Regions from separate parts of the Arthrobacter sp. UYCu723 genome, predicted to be linked through region 3. Evidence: riboswitches for the same ligand, from Rfam matches in the RefSeq annotation. Region 3 holds a riboswitch; each other region holds the start of a gene.

Region 1 (9,884 bases), on a different contig from region 3:
CTCACCGAGCACGACGCCGGAGCCATGGGCATCACGATGGCCCTTCAACTGGGCCCCCAACTTTTCCTCGCGCCCGTGGCAGGGCTGGTGGCCGACCGCTTCAACCGCAAACAGCTGCTGGTACTGACCCAGTCCGCCATGGCACTTCTGAGCGCGGGACTCGGCATCCTCGTGGTCTCCGGGGCCGCCCAGCTCTGGCACGTGTACGGCTTCGCCCTGCTGCTCGGCGTGGTGTCCGCCCTTGATGACCCGGTGCGGCAGACCTTCGTCTCCGAGCTGGTCCGGGACGACTACCTGCCCAATGCTGTGGCGCTCAACAGCGCCTCCTTCAACGTGGCCAGGATGATCGGACCCGCCGTGGCCGGCATCCTCACGGTTGCGGTCGGCCCGGGCTGGGTCTTCCTGATCAACACCGTCACATTCCTGGCGATGCTGCTGAGCCTGTGGAAGATCCCCACTGCCTCGCTTCGCCAGCTTCCCCGGGCGGTGGCCGGCAAGGGCCGCATCCGCGAGGGCCTGCGCTACGTGCGGTTCCGGCCGGACATCGTGGTGGTGCTGGTGGCGGTTTTCATCGTGGGTACCCTGGGACTGAACTTCGTCCTGTTCATCGCCGCCATGGTCGGCACCGAGTTCGGCCTGGACGCCAGCGCCTTCGGGCTGATGAATTCGATCATGGCCATCGGCTCCGTCGCCGGCGCCCTGCTCTCCGCCGGCCGGGGAAAGCCCAGGCTGCGGATCATTTTCGGGGCCGCCGGCGCGTTCGGAGTGACCTCAGGAGTCGCCGCCCTCGCCCCCGACTATTTCTGGTTCGGCGTGGCGCTGGTGCCGGTGGGCCTCTTCGCGATCACGATGATGACGAGCGCCAACGGCTACGTCCAGACGACCACCGACCCCGTGATGCGCGGCCGCGTGATGGCCCTCTACATGGCGATCTTCATGGGTGGAACCCCGATCGGCGCTCCGCTGGTGGGCTGGGTGGCGAATGTCGCCGGGCCCCGCTGGTCGATGGGCGTCGCGGCAGCCTCCGGCCTCATCGCCGCCGTGACCGGCCTGCTGTGGATCATCCGGGCGCGCGAGTTGCGGATCCGTTTCGATCGCAGGGCGCGGGGACTGCACCATTTCCGCCTCGAATCCGGCACCGCCGGAGGCCGGCCAAATGGCGGCGCCGGCGGCACCGCCGGAGGCACTTCCGGCGCCGCCCGGGGACGAATCCCAGACGACGCCGACGACGCCGTCGATCACTGACGCTTCAGCGTTACCTGTTTCGCGGGGGAGCTATTTCTTCAGCTCGCCCACGACGAAGTCGATGCATTCCAGCAGCGCCGACACATCGTCCGGCTCGATCGCCACGAAGGTCGCGATGCGGAGCTGGTTGCGGCCCAGCTTGCGGTAGGGCTCGGTGTCCACGATGCCGTTGGCGCGGAGCACCTTGGCGATCGCCGCGGCGTCGATCGCGTCGTCGAAGTCGATCGTCGCGATGACGTTGGAGCGGTCCTCGGCCTTGGCGACAAAGGGGGTGGCGTAGTCGGAGGCTTCGGCCCAGCGGTAGATCCGCCCGGCGGAGTCCGCGGTCCGGCCTGCGGCGAAGTCCAGCCCGCCGTTGGCGTTGAGCCACTGCACCTGGGCGTCCAGGGTGACCAGGGTGGCCAGCGCCGGGGTGTTGTAGGTCTGGTTCAACCGGGAGTTGTCGATCGCCGTCTGGAGGTCCAGGAAATCCGGGATCCAGCGGTCGCTGGCCTTGATCCGTGCCGCCCGCTCCAGTGCGGCGGGGGAGAACAGGCCGAGCCACAGACCGCCGTCGGACGCGAAGTTCTTCTGCGGGGCGAAATAGTAAACGTCCGCCTCGGACACGTCGACGTCGAGGCCGCCGGCCGCGGACGTGGCGTCAACCAGCACGAGCGAACCCTGATCGGCGCCGGCCACGCGCTGGACCGGCGCGGCCACGCCGGTTGAGGTCTCGTTCTGGGGCCACGCATAGACGTCGACGCCGGCCTCAGCGCGGGCGGCCGGACGGGTGCCAGGCTCGGACTTGATGATGGATGATTCGGCCAGGAACGGCGCCTTGTTGGTGGCCGAGGCAAACTTCGAGCCAAACTCGCCGAACGAGAGGTGCTGAGCCTTGGTCTCCACCAGGCCGAAGCTCGCAATGTCCCAGAACGCCGTGGAACCGCCGACGCCCAGAATGACCTCGTAGCCATCGGGAGCGCGGAAGAACTCGCTCAGTCCCTTCCGGACCGAGCCCACGAGGTTCTTGACCGGCGCCTGGCGGTGGGACGTTCCCAGCAGGGTTGCCGAGGCGGCAAGGGCTTCCATCTGTTCCGGGCGGACCTTGGAGGGGCCGGCGCCGAACCGGCCGTCCTTGGGCAGGAGGTTTGCGGGAATCGTGATGCTGGTGTCGCTCACAGTGGCTCCATTTTCGGCTGGTAAACGCTTGGCGGCTGGTACAACCCTTGCTTGGGAGGTGGCCCGGCAGGGTGGCTGCAACGAAGCCTCCTTGTCATTCTGCCTGACTGCCCCGGGCGGGCGGGAAAAGAGTCCGTCATAGTCCGGTCATTGAGACAAAGCCGCGAGCCCCCGGCTCCTGCTGAAGCGGCCGGGGGATTATCCGGAGTAATTCAAAATAGGCTAAGCTGTCCTGCGAACGTACGGCCGTTCCCGCCAGGGCACGCTGCCTACAACCGGCACGCGGTACGGTGGGAATGACGCAAGGACGGCGCTCGAGGAGCTGAGCTGAATGACGGATCTGATCGATACAACCGAGATGTATCTGCGGACCATTCTGGAACTTGAAGAAGAGAACATCGTCGCCCTCCGCGCCCGCATCGCCGAACGGCTGCGCCACTCCGGCCCCACCGTCTCGCAGACCATCGGCCGCATGGAACGCGACGGCCTGGTGGTTGTTTCGGGTGACCGGCACCTTGAGTTGACTGAAACCGGCCGGAAACGCGCCATCGGGGTCATGCGCAAGCACCGCCTGGCCGAGCGGCTGCTGGCCGACGTGATCGGCCTCGACTGGGCCTACGTCCACGAGGAAGCCTGCCGCTGGGAGCATGTCATGAGCGAGCGGGTGGAACGGCGGATCTTCGAGATGCTCAACCATCCCACTGTCTCTCCTTATGGAAATCCGATCCCCGGGCTCGCGGAGCTCGGCGGCGTGCCCTCCCAGCCCTACTCCGACGGAGTCGTGAGTCTGCTGGAAGCGATGGCCGGCTACGGGGCCGATTCCCGGATCACGGTGAACCGGCTTGCCGAGCCCATCCAGGTGGAACCGGAACTGCTCGTCCAGCTCGACGAGGGAGGCATCCGTCCCGGCGCCCTTGTGTCCCTGGAACGCGTCGGCGAGTACATCTCGGTCCGCGTTCCGGACATCGAAGGCGCCCTCGAGCTGCCTCCCGAGGTTGCCGCCCACGTCTTTGTTACCGTCGGCTAACCGTCCGGAACCACAACTCGTGGGATGACCCATGAGTTGTGCACAGCAGAGATAACGGGATTATTACTGGGCGGCTTAATCGCCTATAGTTAGTCACCAGTACCGATACCAAAGCGTTACCTGATCCGAAGCCGAACTCTGCCAGCGGATCAGTCGCAGAGTCACCTTATGGCAGAGGCGGGGGAACCACTTCCGGCTGTTTTCAAGCAGCCTTGGGGTGAAGTCCGCCAGCGGCAAGCACACTCCACCGAGGGACTTTTTGGATTCCCCTGTGCCTGGATGCTTGTTCACGGCGGACCGGGTCTTTGATCTCTCTGACCCGAATCCGACAGCTAACTTCGCAGGCTATCCAGAGAGGAACCGTTCTTGACCACCCAGACCTCGCGGGGCCGCCGTCGTGCGACCGGCCCCGCTCCGGAGCCGCGACCGGCCGTCGCCGTTATGGCAGACCGCCCGCGTGACGCGCACCGCGACGAACGCCGCGGCCGCCGGAGCCCGTTCCGCCAGGTAACGGAATTTGCCGCCGCCAGTGGTGTGGGGCAGAAGGCCGGCATTGCCCTGGCTGCTACGGGTCTGGTCCTGACGGTCGCCGTCCCCGCCACCGGCCCGGTCATGGCTACCGACGCCTCGTCGGGCTCGGTCTCCGCGGCGGCGCAGCCGAATGTGACGGCCGCCTCCGCCGCCAAGATCGACTTCAGCCGGACTGCCGTGACCACCAAGGGCGATCCCGACGGCAAGCTGAAGCAGTTGCTGAGCGCACAGTCCGCGGGCAGCATCACGCGCGCCGCTTCTTCCGGCAGCCTGGGCGCACCGCTGGACCAGATGGTTTCCGCCTCGCCCTTCGGCTACCGCGTCAGTCCCATCACCGGCGGTTCCGGCGAGTTCCACCGCGGCCAGGACTACGCCGCGCAGTGCGGAACGGCGGTCCACGCGGCCGCCAGCGGCACCGTCACGTTCACCGGCTGGCATCCCTTCGGCGGCGGCAACCGCGTGGTGATCGATCACGGCAACGGTCTGGAGACCACCTACAACCATCTGTCCTCAGCCAGCGTCCGTGTTGGCCAGACGGTCTCACGCGGCGATCTTGTGGCCATGAGCGGGACAACCGGCGCCTCCACCGGGTGCCACCTGCACTTCGAAGTGATGGTCAACGGCGACGTCGTGGACCCCACTGGCTGGCTCTAAAAGCCGATGGATGACTCTCGCATTCTTATGACACGCCGTGATCTGAATGTGACATTGAATCCCAACTGCTGTACCGTATGAAGTACGCCAACTTCTCCGAAGTTGGCGCTCTTGAGTGGATTGCCTAGCTCTGCCACCGCTCAAGGTCCGTTCGCATTACATCGTCTGGCAGGGGCGGGGGAACCAATTTTGGTCTTCGCAAGAAGACCTTGGGGTTAAGTCGCAAAGCTTCCCAGGAAGCAGCGCGGCCGGGTGACTCCCATCCGAATCCGACAGCTCACCTCGCAGGCATTGGGAGAGGCTACTTTCGTGTCTTCACGCCACAATGCTGCGCGTCACCGCGCTTGCGCGGCTCATTCGAGCCCGCTGAAATCCACGTCCCGTGCTGCCCTTGCCGGCGCCCGGAATGGATCTCACCCCGCCGACTCAATCTCTGCTGAGTCCGGCCCGCAGGCCAAGCACCTGCAAGCAGTTCCCGCTTTTGGCGCGTCTTCGCAGTACACCCTTCGCTAAGTAACCCATTCGGGGCGATCCGGCGTACCCCCAAGATGCCGGAGCGTCCTCTGTCCGCGCCTGAAAAGTGCGGTCCAAGGATCACGAAAGAGAGAACTTAATGACTACTCGTGCAAATACTGCACGGCACCGCGCCGAGGTCACCAAGACCAGCTCGCTTGCTGTCATTGCCAAGGCCGTCGGCGACAACGCCGGCACCATGGGCCGCCAGGCCGCAGTCGTCGCTGCCGCTTCCGGGCTTGTCCTGACCAGCGGAATCGCAGCCAACGCTGCCGAGACCAACGTTCAGCGCGAATCCACCTCCGCTTCGGCCCTCGAAGTCCAGTCGGGCACCCCGGCAACGATCTCGGCGGCATCCACCATTGCAATCTCCTACGAGAAGCCGGCCGTTTCCACCTCACCTGCTCCCGTCGTCGAGGCCGCAAAGCCCGTCGTCAACGTCCAGGACTCCCAGGCCGGGACCGCCGGCGCCTCGGCCTCGACGCAGGGACTCTCCGTTGCCAGCGGCGCCGGTGCTTCCATCGCTGCCGCCGCCTACGCCCAGCTCGGAGTTGCGCAGGACTGCACCGCACTGGTCACGAACGCCCTGGCTGCGGCGGGCGTCAACTACCACGGCTGGCCGGCAGGTTACCTGTCCCTGGGCCGCACAGTGGGCGCCGCCGAAGCTCGTCCGGGCGACCTGGCGTACTACCAGAACGGTGGCGTGGGCATGGCCCACATCGCTGTCTACGTCGGCAACGGCATGGCTGTCCACGGCGGCTGGAACGGCGGAACCACCGCACTGAACAGCGTCAACGTCGGCTCCGGACCGGTCTTCATCCGCGTCGGCGCTTAATCGCCTCTGGCTGAAAACAGCCTGAAAGTCTTCAACAGGAAGAGGACCCCCGCCCCTGTGGCGGGGGTCCTCACCTGTCTGCCCGGCCATCTCCGGCAGACACGCACACCTTTGCGGGAGAAAAATTCGGTGATCCGGCCTTGGGGTGTTTACTCTTGTGGTGTCGATCCATAGCCCGACCATGCAGAGGGCAGCCGGCCCTCGTGCCCCTGGCGGGTGCGGCCGTGAAGAGGTATGCGGATGCGCACTCTCGTTCTGAATGCTGGATATGAACCGCTCGCGGTAGTCACCTTCCGCCGGGCGCTCGTTCTCGTGCTTACCGGAAAGGCCAGTGTGGTGGCCGAAGGCGACGATCCCGTCGTTGGTCCCCAGGACATCCTGGGCCGGCCGTCGGTGATCCTGCTCCACCGCTACATCCGGCCCCGGTACAACACCGTGACGGCGGTCAGCCGCCGGGGTGTGCTTCGCCGGGACGGACAGCGCTGCGCTTACTGCGGCAAAGCGGCCCACACCATTGATCACATCCAGCCCAAGTCCAGGGGCGGTGCCGATTCCTGGGAAAACCTCGTGGCTGCCTGCCTGCGGTGCAACAACGCCAAGGGTGACCACACCCCCGCCGAGATGGGCTGGAGGCTCGGCTTTGTCCCGGGGCCGCCGAAGGGCACCACCTGGCAGATTAAGGAACTGGAAAAGCCGGCGCCGGCCTGGGATCCGTTCCTGCTGCCGGAATCCGCGGCCTGATTCGTTTGCTTGACCTTTCTGCCGGGCCCTGTTGCGGCCCGGGCCCGGGCCGGGGCCGCGTGGCACCGCGCTAGGCTGGGCCAATGGAATTCGATGCTGTGGAATTCGACCCTGTGGAATTCGATGCTGTCATACTCGCCGGAGGGCGGTCCTCACGGTTGGGCGGCTCGCCCAAGTCCGCCCTGGTGCTCGGCGGCCGGACCCTCCTCGAACGCGCGCTGCAGGCCGCGCAGGGGGCCGGGGTGATCGTCGTCGTCGGACCGGACCCGGGATCGCTTCCTGCGGGGGTGCTGAACTGCCGGGAAGAGCCGCCTTTTGCTGGGCCGGCCGCCGCCATCGCCGCCGGACTCGCCGCCCTGGCGGCCCACCATTCGGGGGATGGCCGGACCGTCCGTGCGCCTCCGCTGACCCTCGTGCTGGCCTGCGACATGCCCCGGGTGGATGCCGCTGTCACGGCGCTGCGCGAGGCCCTGGATGCCGGGCCGGAGGCCGACGCCGTCATGGCAGTCTCCGCGGACGGGCGCCAGCAACCGCTCGCCGGCTTTTATGGCACGGCCGCGCTACAACACTCCGTCGCGGAAGCCGCACAGCGGGGCGGGCTGGCGGACGCCTCGGTGTTCTCCCTTCTTGCTAGTCTTGATGTGCGGGGAATTCTCGTGCCCTCCGGTTCCACGGATGACGTGGACACCTGGGACGATGCCGCCGCACTTGGGGTATCCGGCCGGAGTCCGGACCATGGACCGGACGAGTCCGGAGCTCCGCGACTGAACCCGACTTTGGAGGCAAACGGTGAAGAGCCAGGATGAAACTCTGGAAGATTGGTGCCGTGCCCTGCTCCAGGCCCTCGAGCTGGAGGATGTTGAGATTGACGTCAACGAAGTCCTTGCCCTCGCCGGGGTGGCCGCACATTCGGTGGTGCGTCCTGCCGCCCCGCTGACTACTTTCATCGCGGGCTTTGCCGCCGGGCTGGCCTCCGGTTCCGGCCAGGCGACGGACGCAGTCTCGATGCAGGCGGCCATCGGCGTGGCCCGGAAGCTCGCCACCGACCACGCGGCCACCGAAGCCTCCGGGGCATGACGCCTGCGCCTCCTCATGGCAGTGCTGCTGCCGGGGACGACTCCGCGCCCGGCGGTATCCAGGCCCCAGCGGGCGGTGAAGAGCGCGCCGGGAGCGCCTCGCCGGAACCGCACCGGCACGCGGCACACACCTGGCAGGAGGCCAGGCAACTCGCGTTTGACTGCGCCACACCCATACCTGCCGCGCGGGTGACTCTCAGGAATGCCTTGCGGCGTATCCTCGCGGAGGACATCAAAGCGCTGCAGGATATTCCGCACTACGCCTCTTCCGCCATGGACGGCTGGGCTGTCAACGGCAGCGGGCCGTGGATTCTGGCGGAACCCGGCCAGCGGCTGGCCCCGCACCAGGCGAGCCCGATCGTTACCGGCGGCCTGATCCCGGCTGGAGCCAAAGCGGTGCTCCGCAGCGAGAGCGGCATCATTTCCCCGGACGAGGACGGGCTGCCGGCCCTGACCACCAGCGGCGCTGCCAGGCCCGGCGAGCCGAGAAACGGTGAACACGTCCGCAAGGCCGCGGAGGAAGCCGCCGCCGGAGAGCTGTTGATCAAGGCCGGCACCGTAATTAACCCGGCCCACCTGGCCCTGGCCGCCCTGGCCGGGCACGACACCGTTCCTGTTCTGGGCAAGCCGGTGGTCAGGCTCGTGCTCACCGGCTCCGAGGTCGTCTCGTCGGGTATCCCTCAACCGGGGGAGGTCCGCGACACCTTCGGCCCGCAATTGGCAGGTGTGGTGGAGCTGCTCGGCGGGATCTGCAGCGGCCAGGTGAAGATCGGGGACAGCTACGCCGAATGGCTGGCCGCCCTGGAAGACAATGACCCTGCCGTTCCGGACTCCGGGCCCGCAGGGGACGCCGGGTTTGAGATCCAGCCCGCCGACGTCGTCATCACCACCGGGGGTACCGGCCGCTCAGGCACCGACCATCTCCGGCGTTCCGTCGCCGAGCTCGGCGGCCGGCTGCTGATCGACGGCGTCGCGATGCGGCCCGGCCATCCCGCCGTGCTGGCCGAACTGCCCGACGGCCGCTTCATCATTGGCCTGCCGGGGAACCCGCTCGCGGCCATGATGGCACTTTCCACCCTGGCCGCACCGCTCCTGGCGGCCCTGGGGCACGGAACGATGCCACCCGTCGTCGAGGTGCCGTGCGGCTCGACGATCGAACCCGATCCTGGCCGGACGCGGCTGATGCCTTTCCGGTTGCTGTACGGCATGGCGTCGCCGGCACAACACGCGGGACCAGGAATGATGCGCGGGCTGGCTGCCGCCGATGGCGTGCTGGTGGTGCCGCCACACGGCGTCCAGTTGGGGGAGCTGGTCTCCGCCTTCGCCCTCCCCTGGGGCGCCCCCATCCCGGAACCGGAAGCCGCCGGGGCGAAAGCCAAGTCCTCACCCAAGCGTCCCGCCCGGAAGCCCGCCGGCACGGACGGTCCGGTTGACTGGAGCGCCCTGCTTGGCTGAGACCGGCGAGGTCCCGCCCTGAGGGAGGCGTGTTCGGGGGTCCGCGCCTGCGGCCCCTTATGTTGTGTGGCCCGTGCTTCGGGCGGACCCTTGAGGCCCGCGCTGGCCGCCCGGCCCGGTGCTTGCGATGATGGATGCATGTTTCTAAGGAGTTTTTGATGGGTCGCGTGACGCAGCGCCGCAAAGTACACAAATTTGTCCTGGACGGCTCGCCGCAGGCTCTCGAGTTCCCGGTCCGGCACCGCGAGGACATTCTCGCCGTGGAGGAACCGCTGGAGATCCGGATCGGGGAGCTCTCCTACTCCGTCACCATGCGGACGCCCGGAAACGACTTCGACCTTGTGGCGGGCTTCCTCGTCTCCGAGGGCGTCATCTGGAGCCCTGAACAACTGGTGTCCCTGCGGTTCTGCGCCGGAGAAGATGAAAACGGGGTCCAGACCTTCAACGTCGTGGAGGCGCAACTGAGGCCCGACGTCGTGCGTCCCGACACCGGACGGAATTTCTACACCTCCAGTTCCTGCGGAATCTGCGGTACGGATTCCATCGAGGCCGTCCACAAGTCCTCGCATTTCAGCCCCGCCGCGGACCCGCTCACCGTTCCGGTGGGCGTCCTGGCGTCCCTGCCCGATCTGCTGCGGGAAGCCCAGGC
Region 2 (9,884 bases), on a different contig from region 3:
CCTGGCCAGCATCCTGACGGCCTGGCTCATCTGGGCCAGCCGTACCTGGCGGCCGCTGATCCTGATCGGAGGCGCAGCCGCCGTCTCCGTGACCGCCACCACCCTGGGCAAGAAGCTGATCGGCCGGAACCGGCCGGACCACGCCGACGCCGTCCCGCCCTACGAAAACTCGCCGTCCTTCCCGAGCGGCCACACGCTCAACACCACGGTGGTGATCGGGCTCGTGGTGTACCTCGCCTGTCTGGAGGTCCATCGGGCCATCGCCCGGGCCGGCCTGATCACGGCGGGTGTGATCTTCATCGTCGCGATGGGAATGAGCAGGGCCTATCTGGGGCACCACTGGATGACCGATGTGATCATCGGGTGGGTGCTGGGGCTGGGCTGGGTGGGGATCGTCATCCTGGCCCACCGGCTCTTCCATGTGCTGCGCCACCGGGAACAGGCCGGCCCAGCACCGACTTTTGACCATCCCGCCCGCCTCCACGAGGGCGGCGCGGAGGGCGGTGCGGAGGCCGGTGGCGGGGGCTCCGGCAGCGGCCGTCCTGCCGAGACCAACGACGCCGATACCCCCGGCCCCTCGGGAAGGTCCTCGGCGACCGGGTGATAGTTTTGACCCATGCGCACTCTCGTTGTGGACCACCCGCTGGTCGCCCATAAGCTCACCGTTCTGCGGGACAAGAACACCCCGTCCCCGGTCTTCCGCCAGCTCACCGAGGAGCTCGTCACGCTCCTGGCGTATGAGGCCACCCGTGAGGTCCGCACCGAGCCCGTGACCATCGAGACCCCGGTCAGCACCACCATCGGCACCGCCTTCACCAAGCCCACTCCGCTGGTGGTCCCGATCCTCCGTGCCGGGCTCGGCATGCTCGAGGGCATGACCAAGCTGGTCCCCACCGCCGAGGTCGGCTTCCTGGGCATGGCCCGGGACGAGGAGACCCTGGACATCATCACCTACGCCGAGCGCCTCCCCGAGGACCTCACGGACCGCCAGATCTTTGTCCTGGACCCCATGCTGGCCACGGGCGGCACCCTGCGCGAGGCCATCAAGTTCCTCTTCAAGCGCGGCGCCTCCGACGTCACCTGTATCTGCCTGCTCGCCGCCCCCGAAGGCTTGGCCAGGCTGGAGGAGGAGCTCGCGGACGCCAACGTGACGATCGTCCTCGCCTCGATCGACGAGAAGCTCAACGAGAAGTCCTACATAGTGCCCGGCCTGGGCGACGCCGGCGACCGCCTCTACGGCATCGCGGGCTAGTACAGCCAGGCAGCCGCGTCGAGGACCCGGCGCCGAGGACCCGGCTATTGCCGGGACCGGCACGCGTTCCCTTCCGGAATCCCGCAACCCGCGCTAGCGTGTGGGCCATGGACTGGAAACTTGAACTCGTGTTTGTCCCCGTGTCCGATGTGGACCGCGCCAAGGATTTCTACGTCAACAAAGTCGGCTTCAACGCCGACTACGACGAGCGGCCCACGGACGGCATCCGCTTCGTCCAGCTGACCCCGCCGGGCTCCGGCTGCTCGATCGCCATCGGCGAGGGCCTCAACGAGGCGCCGCCAGGCACCGCTCCCAGCCTGCAGCTCGTGGTCAGCGACATCCAGGCCGCGCACAAGCAGCTCAAGGATAACGGCGTGGACGTCAGCGATGTCGATGTCCAGGACTGGGGCCACTTCGTCCATTTTGCCGATCCCGACGGCAACAAATGGGCGGTGCAGTACATCCCCAACCGGCCCAACGGCTAGACGCACCAGCGCACGTCCGTCCCGCCTCCGTCCACTGACAGCACTCAGCACGAAAGAATGCCCCGAACCGCAGGGATTCGGGGCATTCTTGCTGAAGCAGGTTCGTCCGGGAAACTGCCGGCTGGCTTAGTACCAGTTGTGCGCGTAATGGAAGTTCAGGGCGCCGCTGGGGGAGCCGTAGCGTTCCTTGACGTAATTGAGACCCCAGTTGATCTGGGTCCGGTAGTTGGTCAGGTAGTCAGCGCCGGAGCTCGCCATTTTTTCGGCCGGCAGGGACTGGACCACACCGTAGGCGCCGCTGCTCGGATTCGTGGCCGTGGTCTTCCACTCGGACTCCTTGGTCCAGAGCTTCATCAGGCTCTGCATTTCGCCGGGCCCCCAGCCGTAGGATTCCAGTTGCGATGCGGCGTAGGCCTGCGCCGCGGCGGGATCGTCAACGGCGACGGGAGTCGCCGCTTCGGGGGCCGGTGCGGGTGCCGCGACAGGTGCGGGGGCAGGTGCCGGAGCCGCGACAGGTACAGGTGCCGGAGCCGCGGCAGGTGCAGGTGCTTCAGCGGGCTTCACCTCCGCGGACTGGGCCTCGACGCTGGCGCCGGGGGGCACAGAGGTCTGGGCGTCGACGCGGACCCGTTCGAAGTTCAGGGGCGTCAGCGGGTCGGCAACGGTGGCCGACGCCTTGGAGCTGCCGGCGGCGGAGGGACCGTTGGCCGTCTCGGCGGCCTGACCGGCAGCGCCAACTCCGACGAGGACCGCGCAGGCGGTGGCAACGACGGCGGCGCGGCGGCCAGTGGAACCGATGCCCGCGGCAAACCGGGACAGGGCCGAGGCCGGCTTGGCTGACTCGGCGCGGTGGCGTGAATGCGTGGAGCGGGACTTGCCTGCAGCGCTGTCGGGGCGCGTTTGTACTTTGAATTCAGTCATGATGCCTCTCAAACGCCTGCGGAGTTAGCTGTCGGGTTCGGATGAGAAATCCGGCCGCACGGTGCTTCACGTGTCGGCTTCACCCCAAGGGTGCATAGATGCAGAATGCCCGGGAACTCTGGGTCCCCCGCCTCTGCCTGGTCCAGCGAATCCGGGAAGCGGCAGAGTTTGGCGTCCATCCGGATATACGGCGCCAGTGGTGGCCGCACTCTAAAAACCGTACAGGAGTTCCATCCGAGAGTCACATTTTGGTAACGGACATCACGACAGCGGAGTGTCGCCTTGTGCTCTTCCGCCTGGCCGTCGGTGCCGTTGCGCCGCCTGCGTGCCCACTCGACGCGCAGTAACGTCTAGCCGGCACGTAACCGTCGAACGGCGGTGGACGGACGCGACCGCGGCTAGGTCACGGGCGGGCTCGTGGGCAGGCGAACGGCGAACTCCGTCCGGCCTGGCCGGGAGGTGACCTCGACGGTGCCGCCGTGGGCCGCGACAATCGCCTGCACGATCGACAAGCCAAGCCCGCTGGTCCCCTCGGCAGTGGTTGCCGTCGTTGCCGGGGCGGGGGCCCAGGGGCTGCGGGAAATCGCCGAACGGGAGGTTGGCGCCGTCGTAGCTGCCGGATTCTTCCGCGCGGCGTCCGCGCGGGCAAAGCGTGAAAAGACCTTATTCATGAACTGAGGGGGGATCCCGTCCCCGTTGTCGGTCACCGTGACCACGGCGCTTCCATCGGCTGAACGCATCACTCCGGTCACCACCGTCGTCCCGGCCCCGGTGTGCTTGCGCGCATTGGACAGCAGGTTGGCCAGCACCTGATGCAGCTGGGCGGAGTCGCCGCGGACCACCACCGGCTCTTCGGGGAGTTCCAGTTGCCAGACGTGATCCGGGGCCATGACCTTCTCGTCACTGACGATCTAGATCGCCAGCTGGGTGAGGTCCACCTCGCTGAGCTTGAGGGGCTGGCCCTCGTCCAGGCGGGCCAGCAGCAGCAGATCCTCAACCAAGGTGGTCATCCGTTCGGACTGGCTCTGCACCCGTGCGAGGGACTTCTCACCGTCCGGCGTGAATTGCTCGGTCATCCGCATCAGCTCGGTGTAGCCGCGGATAGCGGTTAGCGGGGTCCGCAGCTCATGCGAGGCATCGGCCACGAACTGGCGCACCCTCATTTCGCTGAGCTGCCGCGCCTCGAGCGCGTTGGAGACATTGTCCAGCATCTGGTTCAGCGCGTATCCCACGCCGCCCACTTCCGTGCCACGATGGGCGGCCGACGCCGGCACCCGGACTGCGAGTGCCACCTCGCCGGCGTCGAGGGGGAGTCGGGAGACCTTGGTAGCCACCTCGGACAGCTGTTCGAGCGGCTTCATGGTCCGGCGGATCAGTGCCGTGCCGGCGAGACCGATGACGATGAGGCCGCCGGCAGACACCACCACCATGGTCCACACGAGCGAAGCCAGGGTGTTCTGCTTTTCCGCCAGCGGCAGCCCGGTGACGATCACGTCTCCATAGGGGGTCCGCCCGGCAGTGAGCCGGTAGCCGCCGGCCGAGAGCGTACGGTCAACCGGGACGCCGTTGGGCGTGAGTCCGAGGAGGACGTGGTCGTCATCGGGGGAGAGGCTCTTCCGGGTGGCGTCCCCGGCGAGGAAGCCGGCCCTGCTGACGGCGCCACCCAGGATCCGCGCGTTGAGCGTACCGATGCCCTGGCCTCGGGCCTCCAGCGGATCGGTGCGTCCGCCGGAGTCGCCGGGCGAGGGCCGTCCGAACACGCTGGCGCGGTGGGACGCCTCATCCAGCTGCGTGTCGAGTTGCTTGGTGAGGAAGACGTCCATGGAGGCGTAGCTGAAAAGTCCTACGGCGCCGCAGATGGCCACAAGCAGCGCCATGGTGACGAGGACCAGCCGGGTGCGCAGATGCCAGGTGGAGGGGTCGCGCCACTTTCGCCGGGGGGCAGGGGTCTCACCGGGGAGAGCGCGCACGGATCAATCCGCCGGCTTCAGGACGTAGCCGGCGCCGCGCACGGTGTGGATCATGGGAGCGCGGCTGGCATCGATCTTTTTGCGGAGGTAGGAGATGTACAGTTCGACGATGTTGGCTTGTCCGCCGAAGTCGTAGTCCCACACCCGGTCCAGGATCTGCGCCTTGCTGATGACCCGTTTGGGGTTCTCCATGAGGTAGCGCAGCAACTCGAACTGCGTCGCGGTGAGGTGCAGTTCCTCGCCGGCCCGGGTGACTTCACGGGTATCGACATTGAGTACGAGGTCACCGACCACGAGCTCCGCTGAGTCCATGGCGGCCACGCCGGAGCGCTGCACGAGCCGGTGCAGGCGCAGCAGGACTTCCTCCATGCTGAAGGGCTTGGTGACATAGTCGTCCCCGCCGGCGGCGAGGCCGGTGATCCGGTCCTGGACGTCGTCCTTCGCGGTGAGAAACAGGGCAGGCACAACCGGAGCGAAGGCGCGGATCCTGCCGAGCAGTTCGACGCCGTCGAACCCGGGGATCATGACATCGAGCACCAACACATCTGGGCGGAACTCCTTGGCGAGTTTGACCGCTTCGGGGCCGTCTGCCGCGACAGCGACGGACCAGCCTGCCATCCGCAGGCCCATGCTCATGAGCTCGGAGAGGCTGGGTTCGTCATCCACGACGAGAGCTCGGATGGGGGAGCCGTCCGGGTGGGTGAGCTGCGGAAGGTTGTTGGTCATAGAGTGCGAGGAGGCCATGGGACAACTCTCCGTTCTGCCGGTTAGGCGTGGCTTTGGGGATCCTGTGCTGCACCTGTGAATCCCAGCCTAGCGAGCTGGCAGCCGCCGCGGTGGTCCGTCGCGGGCTTTTGGAACCGTCTCTGACGGAACGGCCGGCATGGGCGGCGGAACTTTGAAGGCGTTCCGCCGCCGGACAATTCGGGCCTGACGGTGTGACCACTCTGTGGGACGGTGGACATTGAATGATAAGTAGGCGAAGCTTCCGCCAGACTGCCCTCCCATGAAGGATTCTTGGCAAACAGCCATCCGAGGCGAACAATATTCGGCTAAACGCCACGACCGACCAGTCAGTCAGGAAAACATCTGTTATTTTATCGGCGCGGCAGAATTGTGATCTGCACTACAATCCCGCGTTTCGTCTCACTATGTGGAACCCGAATCCCTTTGTTACTTGCAAGTTGGCATTGTTACGTTGCACACTTCAATTGTGAACAAGAACTCAACAGCACCTGCAGCCGCAGCTTCCTGGATCAGCCCACCCGCTGATACCGCGATGCGCTGTTGTCGAATGTACGCCTAACTTTTACACCCCAAGAGTTTCTAGGCATTCGCCCCAGCCCAGCGTCGGGCGCCCCTCCCCAGTTTCATTGCGGGGAAAAGTAGCATTCGAGCCGCGATGACGGCCATTCACATTGAGGTAAGCATTCATGTCAGTTGCATCCGGATACGTCCACATCTCCGTCCGTAACGCCGGCAAGGCCGGCCAGGCCTCGGGTATCCGCCAGGGTTTTGGTGGCGGCGGCCGCCCGTCCTTCGCCCCCGCCGGTCCCAGCAACAGCTTCCCGGCCCCTGGTTATGCAGCACAGGGCTACAACCCCGATTCCTACGGCCAGCTCCGCGCCGTTCCGGCCGCCCCGGCCACGGCGCCCACTCCTGTCATTGGTCCGGCTAACGGCAACGCGGTCCGCCCCGTCCCGGCCGACAACGTCGCCCGCGGCTTCGTGCTCTACATGGGCATCGACGAGGAGACCGCCGCGGCTGCCGGCACGTCCATCGCCAAGCTCGCCCAGGAGATCCGGGCCTACGCCCAGTCACTGGTCGCGGGTGCGGAGAGCTACGCCGCCGTCGCCGTTGCGCCGGCCAGCGCCCCGGGTTCCGCGCTCGACGTCGTCCGCTCCACCTTCGGCGACCCCACCGTCGGCGCCCGGCAGCGTGCCGAGACCGCACGCCTCCAGCAGCCGCAGGACCCGCGCCCTTCCGGTGTTCTCATCGACCTTGCCCGCCGCGAGGTCCACCTCGACGGCGATTCCCTGAACCTCACGTTCAAGGAATTCGAGCTCCTGAACTACCTCGTGGAGAACGGCACCCGCACCGTGGGCCGCGACGAGCTGCTCGAAGGACTGTGGCGGAACGCCGAAGAAGTGCCGAATGAGCGCACCATCGACGTCCACATCCGCCGCCTGCGCTCCAAGCTCGGCCGGCTCGCCAACACCGTGCGCACGGTGCGCGGCCAGGGGTACCGCTTCTACGAGCACCCCGAGGTTGTTGTCTGGGCTGCTCCGGAATACTCGATCTAGTCTCTAGCTCACGCAAAGCGTCCGTTCCTGTTGCAGGGGCGGGCGCTTTTGCGTTGGCGGGACGCTTCAGCGACTTTCCGCCGTGCCTTAGCCTTGATCCACCGATGTTGATTGGGGCTACGTCGGCGTTTTAAACCGAGAATGGCCGCCTTTTCAAGGAAAATGAAGTTTGTCTAGAACTCATTTTTCACCGAAAAGAGGCCATCTCGTAGATGCAAGTTTCCCACAAACCATCCGCGGTGTCGGTTTCCTTTGACGAGCCCAATCTCGTGTCGGCTGCCGGGCTGCTGCCGGTCATGACGCTGGCCCGGGACGCCGGGCTGCACGAGCTCGCCCAGGACTGGCTGACGGTGCCGACGGATAAGGGCGCGAACGCCGGGCTGAAAGTCGCTTCCCTGGTCGCCGGGATGGTCGCCGGGGCAGACTCGATTGATGACATGACCCTGTTGCGCCACGGCGGGATGAAGCGGCTCTTCACCGCCTGCTACGCGCCCTCGACCCTGGGCTCGTTCCTGCGGTCCTTCACGTTCGGGCACGTGCGCCAACTGGACGCTGTCGCCTCCCGTTTCCTGGCCGGCCTGGGGACCCGGGCCCCGCTGCTCGGGAGCCCCGGGGCGGAGGACTTCGTGTTCGTCGATGTTGACGACACGATCATCGAGGTCCACGGCTACGCCAAGCAGGGTTCCGGCTACGGGTACTCCGGGGTCCGCGGCCTGAACGCCCTGCTGGCCACGGTCTCCACCAAAGACACCGCCCCGGTAATCGCGGCCCAGCGGCTGCGCAAGGGCGCGGCGAACTCGGCCCGCGGAGCCAAACGCCTGATCACCGATGCCCTGTCCACGCTCAAAGGCCTCCAGACCGGAGGGCAGAGTCGCGGGCGGGTGCTCTGCCGGTTCGATTCGGCCTTCTATGGCCATGCAGCGGTTTCCGCCGCGCTGGCCGGCGGGGCCGAGGTCTCGGTGACCGTGCGCATGGACCCGGCCGTCAAACGGGCTATCGCCGGGATCCCGGAGACGGCATGGGAAATGATCGAATACACCGACGCGGTCTTCGACGAGACCACCAACACCTGGGTCTCGAAGGCTGAGGTCGCCGAAACCGTGTTCACCGCGTTCTCCTCCCGGAAAAAGGCCGAGCAGGTCACCGGCCGGCTGGTGGTGCGCCGCATCCCGGAACTGAACAAGAAAGCCAGCGACGGACAACCCACCTTGTTTGAAACCCATCGGCACCACGCGTTCTTCACCACCGTGGACGCCAAGGTTCTGGACACTGTCGCCGCGGACCAAACCCACCGCAAACACGCTCAGATCGAGCAGGTGAACGCCGATCTGAAGGACAGTGCGCTGGCTCATATGCCCTCAGGTGTTTTCGCGGCGAACTCCGCCTGGCTGGTTGCCGCGGTCATGGCCTATAACCTCACCCGCGCCGCCGGGCTCCTCGCCGCAGGCCCCTTCGGCAAGGCCCGGACCGGCACGATCCGCCGCAAACTCATCCACGTCCCGGCCCGCATCGCCACCAGCGCCCGGAAAATCCGGCTTCATCTCCCCGAAGCCTGGCCCTGGCAAACAGCATGGCAGGGCCTCTTCGAGCACCTCTACCCGCCGCCACAACCGGCCTGAACCCACACCAACCAGCCACACGGCGCAACCAGGACCACCAGTGGAACACCCCGACAGCGAGGCCGGATGATCCACCATGCCCAAACACCTCACCGCAGCCAGCCCGGAATTACGCCCGGGACCGGCTGCCGATCGGTGGATCAAGGCTTAGACACCTCCTTCGTTCCTCAGTCGGCGATGCGGCACTACGCGGAAAGCCGCTTCGCTTCCGCCGGGCAGTTACGTTCCCCGCCGTGTGGCGGGCGCTTTGGGTGCCTGGCTGGCGGGTATGTGCCTCCGCGGCTGAGGGACCTGTTGTGATTCGTGGGTGCGGCGTAGGCTCTGAGCGTTGATCCGACTATTGGGAGGAAGCATGTCTGTTGCACGTATTACTACCCTGAGCTCGAACTCCAAGACCTCGTTTGATGCTGCCATCAAGGAGGGGATCGAGCGGGCCAACAAGACGCTGCGCAATGTCACGGGTGCGTGGGTCAAGGAACAGAAGGTGGAGATCAGCGACGGCGCAGTTGTTGCCTGGCATGTTGTGCTGGAAGTGACCTTTGTCCTGGAAGACTGAACCGCCGCCTGAGTAGCAGCCCGAGTGATGCGCGCCCGTGGAATTCTGTCCGCACTAGGATTGGTGCATGAGCGCGCATCACATCAAACGGCTGGTGATCATGCGGCATGCCAAGGCCGACTGGCCCGGAGGGGTTGCGGATCACGACCGGCCGCTGGAGGAGCGTGGCCACAGGGACGCGCCTATGGCCGGCAAATGGCTGCTCAAGCACGGCGTGGTCCCCGATTTCATCCTTTGCTCCAGTGCGCTCCGGACACGGCAGACGTGCACGTGGGTGTGCAACGAACTCGGCGACAAGGCACCGACGCCGAAACTTGAGGACGGGCTCTACGCCGCCTCAGCCCTGCGGATGCTGACCGTCATTAACGACGTCCCGGACACCGTCACCACGCTGATGGTGATCTCGCACATGCCGGGGGTGCAGGACCTTGCCATGCACCTCGCTTCCCGTGATTCCAACCATGACGCCTACATGGACGCGGCCACCCGGTACCCCACGAGCGGCCTGACCGTGATGGAAACGGAGAAGTCCTGGTCCGAGCTGGATGGCCAGGACGCACGGCTCACGCACTTCAAAGTGCCCCGGGCCAAATAGTCCCCGGCTGCGGGCTCCCGGCCGCCCTGAATCCATAGTCACGGGACCAATTCTGCGGTTTACTGATGCTGTTACTCGTCGACTTTCGTGTTCGAGAGAAAAGGTGGATCATCGTGGATTCAGGACAGCTCATAGGGATCATTGTTGGCGTCATCGTCGTGCTGGCGATCATTGCAGTGGCAG
Region 3 (9,884 bases):
CTGGGCATCCTCATCAAGGGCCCGCAGGTCCTTGGGACACCCGGACGGTGGACACCATCGTGCTGGATAAGACCGGGACGGTGACCTGCGGACAACTTTCCGTTTCCTCCGTACAGACCTTCACCTCGGCGACCAGAGAGGAGATCCTTGCCCTAGCCGGAGCCGTCGAAGCCGCCCGCGAACACCCGATTGCCCATGCCATCGCCCGTGCAGCCAAGGCCAACGCTCCGCTGCTGCCCGTCACAGGCTTTGACAGCGCACCGGGTGGGGGCCTCCGCGGGACCGTGGACGGCCGGCGGGTAGTTGCTGGCCGGGCCGGCTGGCTCGAGGATAACGGCATCGTTCCCGCCGCGGACCACTATGCGGCGCTGCGGTCACGGGAGGAAGCCGGCGCGACCGTCATCTGGGTCGGCACTGATGGTGAACCTGAGGGAATCATCAGCCTCACCGACACGGTCAAAGAAGGATCTGCGGCCGCGATCGGACGACTGAAATCCCTGGGGTTGCGGCCCGTCCTGCTGACCGGGGATAACGCCTCGGCCGCCGCCGCCGTAGCCGCACAGGTGGGCATCCCGGCGGCAGATGTGATGGACGGAGTCCTGCCCGAGGGCAGGGTAGAGGCCGTCCGCCGGCTGGAGGCCGGCGGAGCGATCGTGGCGATGGCCGGTGATGGGGTAAATGATGCTGCCGCCTTGGCCCAGGCTGATCTTGGCATCGCGATGGGCAGCGGAACCGACGTTGCGATCGCGGCCGCGGACCTGACAGTGATGGGAAGCGACCTGGGCCAGGTCGCGGACGCCATCGAGCTCTCCCGGCGGACGCTGGCCACGATCAAGACCAACCTGTTCTGGGCGTTCTTCTGCAACGCCGTCGGCATCCCGGTCGCGGCCCTGGGTCTGCTTAATCCGATGATCGCAGGAGCCGCGATGGCCGCCAGCTCCGTCCTGGTTGTCACCAACTCCCTGCGGCTGCGCCGCTTCACCGCTCAGAAGTCTTCCGCGGCGCCGACCACGCCGGTACTGGTACCCGTCCGCTGATCAGCGTCAGGGTGCCTTCTGCGGGATGTCCGATCCGTCGGTGGGCATGGAGAAGGCCGGTGATTCGCTGCCCCCAAGGCAGCGCATCACCGGCCTTCACGTTTCTTATTTAGCCGGCGCGGACGAAGGTGACTGAGCCTTTGGCTGTCATCCAGGTCAGGGGGTGGACGGCGGTTTCGTTCTTGCCGTTCAGGCCGGAGCTGAGGACCTGACCGTTGCCGACGTAGATTCCAACGTGGCCGGGCTGCATGACCATGTCCCCGGGCTGGGGGTCCGTGACGACGGTGCCGTAGTTCATGAACTGCATCGGTCCAAGGTCCCCAACGGGGATCCCGGCAGCATTAAGGGCGTTCTCCACCAGTCGTGTGCAGTCCTGGATCATACCGATCTGGGCGTAGGCGGCCGAAACCATGGTCGCGTTCACCCCTCCCACGGCCGGCGCAGCAACCGGCGCAGCAGCTGGGGCGGGGGCTACGGTGATCGTGGCTTTCGCCGGCGCGGCCTCGGGGGCGGCTGCAGGCTTGGGTGCCTCCACGACGGGGGCCGGTGTGGTGCTGACGGCGGGACGCTCGTAGGAGATCCTGACGGTCGCGTCGGCGCTCAACGGCGCCGGAGCCTGACTGGTCACCTCAAGGTTTGAAGCCGGTTCGGCATCGCGCTGCGCGGGGGCATCTGCGGCCTGCGCGGCGATACCGCTGGTCAGGACCAGGCCGGAGGCAGCTGCGATAACGGCCGCCTGGCGGCCTACACCTCCGGAGTTGGCGGCGACGGTCCTGGACAGGGCCGCGAGCGGGCTTGCCTGGACGTTGCCCGCGCGGTGGCGGCCGTGAGTTCTGCGAATGGACATGAAGTGGCCTCTCCCAATGCCTGCGAGGTGAGCTGTCGGATTCGGATGGGAGTCACCCGGCCGCGGTCCTGCACCAAATGCAGTACAGCGGCTTCACCCCAAGGCCTGCCCGAAGCAGGCCACAAATTGGGTTCCCCGTCTCTGCCGGACGAAATATGAGATCGGATCCCGGGCAGCGGCAGAGTTAGGCAATCAGCTCGGGAGTGCCGCCCTCGGAGAAAACCGGCAGGGACTCGACCGTACAGGACACCCACCCCATTGTCACATTTGAATAACGGGGCCAGCCGAGGGCGGAGAACCCCTGCCCGATGACGCAACCCGAACCCGGCCTGCCGGTCTAAACAGAGGGCACGCCGCGGCCCGGCCGCTCACGCCTGTTGTTCGATTTCCTCGGGGACGCCGACATCCGCCTTGCAAAATATACCCCCTAGGGGTATTCTTTGGGTGTTGCCAGTGAAGTGGTTTGTCCAGGCCCGTGCAATTTCGGCCCTTACAGCCGTTCAACCCCAGCACCTCATGACACCTCTCTTGCAAAAGGACAGAACTGATATGAGTGCACCCCAGGTCCGGACCGAACTGCCCATCGTTGCAGCTGAAACCGCAGGGTGCAGTTGCTGCTCCACCCCGTCAGCGAAGCAGCTGTCACCCCAGGCAGAAGGTACGGAGTACTCCGTCACCGGCCTGACGTGCGGGCACTGTGTCCAGACCGTTGAAAAGGCAGTCTCCGCGCTCGACGGCGTGACGTCGGCCGCCGTCGAACTCGTCGCCGGCGGGACCTCCCGCCTGAGAGTCTCCGGGCCCCACACGGAAGCAGCCGTCCGGGACGCCGTCACCGCCGCGGGGTACAGCCTCAGCAGCAGGTAGTCCGACTACGGCCCTGAGGACAGCTCTGCTGACGCCGTCAGGGAACACTCCCCCAACAGGAGGGCAACGATGGAAAACCACCACAATCGCGACGACGGGGTGGACCACGCCGGCCAGCAGCATGGTGTTCACGACGACGACCACGCGGTCCACAACCACGGGCAGCACGCCGGGCACAGTACCGCCATGTTCAAGAACAGGTTCTGGCTCACCCTGGTCCTGTCCGTGCCCGTGGTGTACTTCAGCCCGATGGTCGGCCACCTCCTGGGCTACATGCCGCCGGTGTTTCCCGGCTCAACCTGGATCCCGGCCGTACTGGGAACGGTGATTTTCGTCTACGGGGGCCAACCGTTCCTCAAGGGCGGTCTGCAGGAACTGAAGACCCGGAGCCCCGGGATGATGCTGCTGATCGCGATGGCCATCACTGTTGCGTTCGCAGCGTCCTGGGTCACTAGCCTTGGCCTGGGTGGATTCGATCTGGACTTCTGGTGGGAACTGGCGCTTCTGGTCGCGATCATGCTGCTGGGCCACTGGATTGAAATGCGGGCCCTCGGCTCCGCGCAGGGAGCCCTGGACGCCCTCGCGGCCCTGCTCCCGGATGAAGCAGACCGCATCACCGACGCTGGCACCGAGACCGTACCCGTCTCCGAACTCCGCGAAGGCGACACAGTCCTGGTCCGCTCCGGCGCTCGGCTGCCGGCCGACGGAACCGTCGTCGACGGCCAGGCGGAAGTGGACGAATCCATGATCACCGGCGAATCCAAGACCGTGCCCCGCGCCCCGGGTGACGCGGTGGTGGCCGGCACAGTCGCGACGGACAACACCATCCGGGTCAGGGTGACCGCCGTCGGCGATAACACCGCTCTGGCCGGCATCCAGCGGCTGGTGGCCGAAGCCCAGGCATCTTCGTCCAAGGCCCAGGCGCTGGCCGACCGTGCCGCGGGGCTCCTGTTTTACTTCGCGGCAGGCGCGGGCATCATCACCTTCATCGTCTGGACCCTGCTGGGCAGCGTCCCGGAGGCAGTCACCCGCACCGTCACTGTGCTCGTGATCGCGTGCCCCCATGCACTGGGCCTGGCCATCCCCCTGGTGATCGCCATCTCCACCGAACAGGCTGCCCGCGCCGGGGTGCTGATCAAGAACCGGATGGCCCTGGAACGCATGCGGACCATCGACGTCGTCCTCTTTGACAAAACCGGCACTCTCACGAAGGGTGAGCCCGACGTGAAGGACGTCACCGCCGTTGCGGGCGGGGATACCGACCGACTGCTGGCGTTGGCTGCCGCCGTCGAGTCCGACAGCGAACACCCCGTGGCACGGGCGATCGTCCGTGCCGCCCGCCAGCGGAACCTGACCGTCCCGGATGCCACCGGCTTCTCGTCTCTCACCGGCCGGGGCGTCCGCGCCACGGTGGACGGGCGGACGGTTCACGTCGGCGGGCCCGCGCTCCTGCGCGAGCTCGACGCCGTCGAGCCTGAACCGCTGGCTCGCTCAACCCGGGCCTGGATGGACCGTGGAGCCGCCGTGCTGCACGTGATCGACGGGAACAGTGTCCTGGGCGCCGTCAGCCTCGAAGACGCCGTCCGCCCGGAATCCCGCCAGGCAGTGGCAGCTCTGCAGAACCGGGGCATCAAGGTGGCTATGATCACCGGCGACGCTTATCAGGTGGCCCAGGCAGTCGCCGAGGACCTGCAAATCGACGAAGTCTTCGCCGAAGTCCTCCCGGCGGACAAGGACAAGAAAGTCGCCGAGCTCCAGGGCCGCGGGCTGAAGGTGGCGATGGTAGGCGACGGCGTCAACGACTCCCCGGCGCTGGCCAGGGCTGAAGTCGGCATCGCGATCGGCGCCGGCACGGACGTGGCGATGGAATCGGCCGGCGTGGTCCTGGCTGGCAATGACCCCCGCGCGGTGCTGTCCATGGTGGACCTGTCCCGCGCCAGTTACCGGAAGATGTGGCAGAACCTCATCTGGGCAACCGGCTACAACGTGTTGTCCGTCCCGCTGGCGGCGGGCGTGCTTGCCTTCGCTGGGGTGGTGCTGTCCCCCGCGGCCGGCGCCGTGCTGATGTCCGTGTCCACGATCGTGGTGGCGTTGAACGCCCAGCTGCTGCGCCGCATAAAGCTCAACCCCGCAGAAGTACGTTGAACCAGGCGAACACGAGGGCCATCCCCGGCCGGTACCCTTAAAGCAAGCATGATCCACAGGAATAGGAGGAGCACCATGACCGCAGCCCTGCCCGGGCATGTCCTGGCCTTCCTCCGCCGTGCGTCCCTGCTGGCCGGAATGCTGGCCATCATCGCAGGGATTCTCGGCATGCACATCATGAGTGGTTCCCAAAGCATGCCGGTGAGCGCCGCAAGCCCGGCCATGACCATGGCCCATGACGTGCGGGCTTCTGCCGCGTGCACGACCGTAGCGGGTCCCGCCGTGCAGGGCACCCCCGTGGCTGTCTCCTTGCCAGGGCTGTCATGTGCGGGCACGCCCGGGTGCGCGACGATGTCCGCCATGGACGCGGCCTGCGTCCCCTTCCCGGGCACAGCGTTGCTGGCGGCGCCGTTGCCGGGAGATACCCTGATGCCGGCGGCGAACGCCGCCAACCCCTCGACCGAGTCCGCCCCCTACGCATATCTGCCCGGCGGTCCTTCGCCGTGCGACCTCTGCATCAGCCGGACCTAAAAGACTGAGTTGCGCCGTGTCCTGCCCGGTGCATAAGCCCTTACCCTGACGCGCCCCTGCCGGCTACCCCGGCCTCGTTCTCGTGCGCGCCATCAGCCACCGGCCGCGTCCAGTGCCGGTTGATGTCTTGAAGGACCCTGATTCTGATGAAGAAGTTTCTGACCATTTCCGCCACCGCCGCTGCCGCAGTCATTGCTTTGTCCGGCTGCTCCACAGGATCCGGCGGAGGAAGCATGCCCGGCATGGACATGGGCAGCTCCAGCTCCAAGCCGGCCAACAGTGCTCCCGCTGCCGCCGGCGGCTACAACGCCGCCGACACCATGTTCGCCCAGATGATGATTCCGCACCACACCCAGGCAGTGGAGATGAGCGACACGATACTGAACAAACAGGGCATCCCGGCCCCGGTGACCGCCCTGGCCACCAGAATCAAGGCAGAGCAGGGCCCCGAGATCGACAAGCTGACCACGTGGCTGAGCGACTGGAAGGAACCCGCCCAGATGTCCGGCAGCATGTCCGGCGGCGGCATGTCCGGAATGATGAGCGGCGAGGACATGGCGAAACTGGACGCCGCGCAGGGAACCGAAGCGGCCGAGCTCTTCCTGACCCAGATGATCGCCCACCACGAAGGCGCAGTCATGATGGCCAAGACCGAAAGCACCGACGGGAAAAACCCAGACGCAGTGCAGCTCAGCAAGAACATCGTTACCTCCCAGGAAGCGCAAATGAAGGAAATGAAGGACCTGCTGACCACCCTCTAGCCAGCATCCTCAGAGGGCGGTCCCACCAAAGGGGCCGCCCCACTGCCCTTGTTCCTCCCGATCCCTGGAGTTACCGTGTCTTTCCCACCCACATCCCGCCGCCGCCCGGCCGCGATCTTAGCCGCAGCAGCCGCCCTGGTCCTGCCCCTAGCCGCCTGCGCCCCGTCCGCCGTCCCTGCATCCAATACCCCTTCAGCCGTTGCCGCGACAGGTCTGCCCAGCGCCCACATCCATGGGCTGAGCGTCAACGGTGAAACCGGCCAGGTACTGCTGGCAACGCACGAGGGCCTGTTCGACGTATCCACAAAGCCTGCCGTCAAAATCGGGCCCACGAACGACCTCATGGGCTTCACCGCTGCCATGGAGCAGGGCGTCTTTTACGCTTCCGGCCACCCCGGGACAGGCCCAACGCTGCCCAGCCCGCTCGGACTCATCACCACCAGCGACGGCGGCAAAACCTGGGGGCAGCTCTCCCGGCAGGGCGAATCGGACTTCCACTCCCTCACCACCACCAAGTCCGGCGTCGTGGCCTTTGACGGGACCCTCCGCACCAGCCCGGACGGAAAAACCTGGAAAACCGCCGCCTCGAGCTTTACCCCGGCAGCCTTGGCCGGTAACCCTTACAGCGACACCGTTCTGGCCACCACCCAAGAGGGCCTGCAGCGTTCCACCGACGGCGGGGCCACGTGGGGTCTGGACAAGGCTGCCCCGGTGATCCAGTTCGCCGCGTTTGCCAGCGCCACGGAAGCCGTCGGTGTCGAACCCGGCGGCGCCGTCCACTACTCCCCTGACGGCGGTGCCACCTGGACCCGGAAGGGCCAGATCAGCGGCGCGGTCCAGGCCGTCGCGGCGACGGAAGGGTCGGACGGGAATCCCTGGATCTGGGCCGCGACCTCTACCGGCCTGGTGGTCTCCACGGACGGCGGGGCCACGTTCCGGCCCGCTGACGCGGTCTGATCCGATGGACATCGGCGGGTACTTTGCGTCCATGGTGACCTCCGGAGCGTTGCTTATCGCCATCCCGCTGGCCATGACGGCAGGCCTGGTGTCGTTCCTCTCGCCTTGCATCCTGCCCTTGGTGCCGGGCTACCTGGGATTCGTGTCCGGGCTGACTGATCCGACGCAACCGCACAACCGCCGCCGCGTCCTGACCGGCGTCGGGCTCTTTGTCCTGGGTTTCGCCGCCGTGTTCACCCTCTACGGGGCCGCGTTCGGCGCCATCGGGTCCTGGCTGCTGCGCTGGCAGGATGCCCTGATGCGAGGCCTCGGTGTCGTGGTGATCCTGATGGGGCTGGCGCTCCTGGGTCTGGTTCCTTGGCTGCAGCAGACCCGCAAGCTCACCCTCGGCCGCCGGACAGGACTCGCCGGCGCACCCCTGCTGGGCATCGTCTTTGGGCTCGGCTGGACACCCTGCATGGGTCCGACGCTGAGCGCTGTCCTGTCCCTGAGCGTGACCACCGGCAGTGCAGGACGTGGGGCGCTACTGGCGTTCGCCTACTGCCTGGGCCTGGGCATCCCCTTCGCCCTGACGGCCATGGGCCTGAACTGGGTCAGCGCAGCTCTGGCCTTCGTCCGACGTCACATCCGGGTCGTCAACATCGCCGGCGCCTCCATGCTCATCATTCTGGGGGTCCTCATGGTTTCCGGTGTGTGGGTGAGGTGGATCTATCAGCTCCAGAACCTTTCCGGAACCTTCCTGACCCCAATCTGAAAACCGTACCTCCATGGGTCCCCCATGGGCGCCTCGATAAGGAGAACTTCTTGAATGCCCTCACCGATCATCACCTTGGCCGCCGCCGGTTTCTAAGCCTGTCGGTGGCCGGGGCCGCCGCTGCGGCCCTCGCGGCCTGTACCAACACCCAGGGCGCCGCCGGCCTCCCGGCCCGCATCCAGCCCACCGATCCAATCGTTGCCGAGTACGAAGCCCGCCGGGCGGGCGGTGGAAAAACCGTCACCCAAAACCTGACCGCCGCTACCTTCCAGGCAACCGTCGCCGGCAAGCCCCTCACGACCTGGGGATACAACGGGGGCCTTAACGCGCCGGTACTGCGGGCCGTGGCGGGGGATCGGCTCCAGGTCCCGCTGACCAACAACCTCAAGGACGAAACCAGCATTCACTGGCACGGCCTGGCCCTCAGAAACGACCAGGACGGGGTGCCCGGCCTCACCCAGGACCCGGTCGCCGCCGGCGCCGCGTTCAGCTACGATTTCCTTCTCCCCCACCCCGGCACGTACTGGTACCACTCCCATGTTGAGATGCAGCGCGAGCGGGCACTCTACGGGGCACTGATCATCGAGGACCCGGCAGAGAAACTCGTTTACGACCAGGACTGGGTCATCGTGCTCGATGACTGGATGGACGGTATCACCGGTACCCCCGACGACGTCCTCAAAGAGCTCTCCGGCGGCATGTCCATGTCCGGTGGCACGATGTCCGGCAGCACCATGCCCGGCATGGACCACGGTTCCATGTCCTCCGCGTCCCCTTCCCCTGCCCCTTCCGACCCGGGGTCAGCAGGGATGGGGATGAAGCACATGCTGATGGGCTCGCGCAGCGACTTCCTCGGCGGGGACGCCGGGGACGTCAGCTACCCATACCACCTGTTCAACTCAAAATCCCCGGATGAAGCGGACCTCCTGGCCGCCGCGGCCGGTCAGGTGATCCGGCTGCGGATCATCAACGCCGCCGGGGACACCGCCTACCGTGTGGGCATCCCGGGCCAGAAGCTCACCCTCACCCACACCGACGGATTCCCGGTCGTCCATCAGAACGTCGACGCCGTCGTGCTCGGGATGGGCGAACGCATCGATGCCCTCATCACCGTCAAAGACGGATTCACTCCCGTGATGGCGCTGCCCGAGGGGAAAACCGGCCAGGCACTGGGGTTCATCAGCACCGGCACGGGCAAACGGCCGCTCCCGGCCACCCTGCCGAACACGCTCGAAGGCACTGTGGTCGACGGCGGTCAGCTCAAAGCAGCCCCCGACGTCGTCCTCCCCGCCAAAACGCCTGACCGGACCCACGAGCTCAAACTCACCGGCGGCATGGAGAAATACGACTGGGGCATCAACGGGCACCGCTTCGACATGACCAAGCCCTTCGAGAACGCCTTCGATATCAAAGCCGGCGAACGCGTCGAGGTGCGATTCATCAACGACACCGACATGTGGCACCCCATGCACCTGCACGGCCACACCTTCCAGGTCGGTGCCGCCGGGGCACGCAAGGACACCGTGATCGTCCGTGCCAAGCAGACCGTCACGGTGACATTCGATGCCGATAACCCGGGCCAGTGGCTGACCCACTGCCACAACGCCTACCATGCCGAACGCGGCATGATGGGCGTCTTCTCCTACATCAAATAAGGGACCCGACCATGAACACCCCTGTCATGACAGAACTGTTCTTCCCCTCCCCCACCGTGAGCGCTTTCGCAATGGGCCCGCTGACCATCCGCTTCTACGCCCTCGCCATCCTGGCCGGCATCGTTGTCGGTGTCTGGCTGACCGCCCGGCGCCTGCGGTTCCGGGGCGGCACCACGTCCCAGACCCTGGATATCGTGACCTGGGCGGTGCCGTTCGGCATCGTCGGTGGCAGGCTCTACCATGTCATCACCGACAACCAGCTCTACTTCGGGCCGGGCAAAGATCCCTGGGGCGCGGTCCGGATCTGGGAAGGCGGCCTCGGGATCTGGGGGG

What was found. Region 3 has a riboswitch for cyclic di-AMP ahead of ACVWZ8_RS24320 (NlpC/P60 family protein). Riboswitches for the same ligand answer to the same signal wherever they lie in the genome.
Region 1: linked by a shared signal. The riboswitch ahead of ACVWZ8_RS03835 (NlpC/P60 family protein) and the one ahead of ACVWZ8_RS24320 (NlpC/P60 family protein) in region 3 are both predicted to bind cyclic di-AMP.
Region 2: linked by a shared signal. The riboswitch ahead of ACVWZ8_RS04545 (aggregation-promoting factor C-terminal-like domain-containing protein) and the one ahead of ACVWZ8_RS24320 (NlpC/P60 family protein) in region 3 are both predicted to bind cyclic di-AMP.

The regions. Positions count from the first base shown of each region.
Region 1 covers NZ_JBSSBW010000001.1:859,530-869,413, reverse strand. Annotated here, with positions in the region: gene ACVWZ8_RS03855 (MFS transporter) at 1-1,245, shown strand, start outside; gene serC (phosphoserine transaminase) at 1,276-2,403, opposite strand; gene ACVWZ8_RS03845 (metal-dependent transcriptional regulator) at 2,735-3,430, shown strand; cyclic di-AMP (ydaO/yuaA leader) riboswitch at 3,580-3,792, shown strand; gene ACVWZ8_RS03840 (M23 family metallopeptidase) at 3,797-4,615, shown strand; cyclic di-AMP (ydaO/yuaA leader) riboswitch at 4,751-4,920, shown strand; gene ACVWZ8_RS03835 (NlpC/P60 family protein) at 5,229-5,963, shown strand; gene ACVWZ8_RS03830 (HNH endonuclease) at 6,204-6,704, shown strand; gene mobA (molybdenum cofactor guanylyltransferase) at 6,788-7,510, shown strand; gene ACVWZ8_RS03820 (DUF6457 domain-containing protein) at 7,494-7,781, shown strand; gene ACVWZ8_RS03815 (molybdopterin-binding protein) at 7,778-9,235, shown strand; gene fdhD (formate dehydrogenase accessory sulfurtransferase FdhD) at 9,394-9,884, shown strand, end outside.
Region 2 covers NZ_JBSSBW010000001.1:1,011,476-1,021,359, reverse strand. Annotated here, with positions in the region: gene ACVWZ8_RS04560 (phosphatase PAP2 family protein) at 1-604, shown strand, start outside; gene upp (uracil phosphoribosyltransferase) at 617-1,252, shown strand; gene ACVWZ8_RS04550 (VOC family protein) at 1,360-1,737, shown strand; gene ACVWZ8_RS04545 (aggregation-promoting factor C-terminal-like domain-containing protein) at 1,864-2,658, opposite strand; cyclic di-AMP (ydaO/yuaA leader) riboswitch at 2,657-2,816, opposite strand; partial or broken gene ACVWZ8_RS04540 (HAMP domain-containing sensor histidine kinase) at 3,057-4,535, opposite strand; gene ACVWZ8_RS04535 (response regulator transcription factor) at 4,632-5,372, opposite strand; gene ACVWZ8_RS04530 (winged helix-turn-helix domain-containing protein) at 6,062-6,931, shown strand; gene ACVWZ8_RS04525 (IS1380 family transposase) at 7,144-8,550, shown strand; gene ACVWZ8_RS04520 (dodecin family protein) at 8,903-9,106, shown strand; gene ACVWZ8_RS04515 (SixA phosphatase family protein) at 9,174-9,701, shown strand; gene ACVWZ8_RS04510 (hypothetical protein) at 9,815-9,884, shown strand, end outside.
Region 3 covers NZ_JBSSBW010000004.1:92,973-102,856, reverse strand. Annotated here, with positions in the region: partial or broken gene ACVWZ8_RS24325 (heavy metal translocating P-type ATPase) at 1-1,037, shown strand, start outside; gene ACVWZ8_RS24320 (NlpC/P60 family protein) at 1,147-1,884, opposite strand; cyclic di-AMP (ydaO/yuaA leader) riboswitch at 1,888-2,084, opposite strand; gene ACVWZ8_RS24315 (heavy-metal-associated domain-containing protein) at 2,434-2,748, shown strand; gene ACVWZ8_RS24310 (heavy metal translocating P-type ATPase) at 2,818-4,893, shown strand; gene ACVWZ8_RS24305 (hypothetical protein) at 4,969-5,424, shown strand; gene ACVWZ8_RS24300 (DUF305 domain-containing protein) at 5,571-6,185, shown strand; gene ACVWZ8_RS24295 (F510_1955 family glycosylhydrolase) at 6,261-7,142, shown strand; gene ACVWZ8_RS24290 (cytochrome c biogenesis CcdA family protein) at 7,147-7,896, shown strand; gene ACVWZ8_RS24285 (multicopper oxidase family protein) at 7,947-9,551, shown strand; gene lgt (prolipoprotein diacylglyceryl transferase) at 9,563-9,884, shown strand, end outside.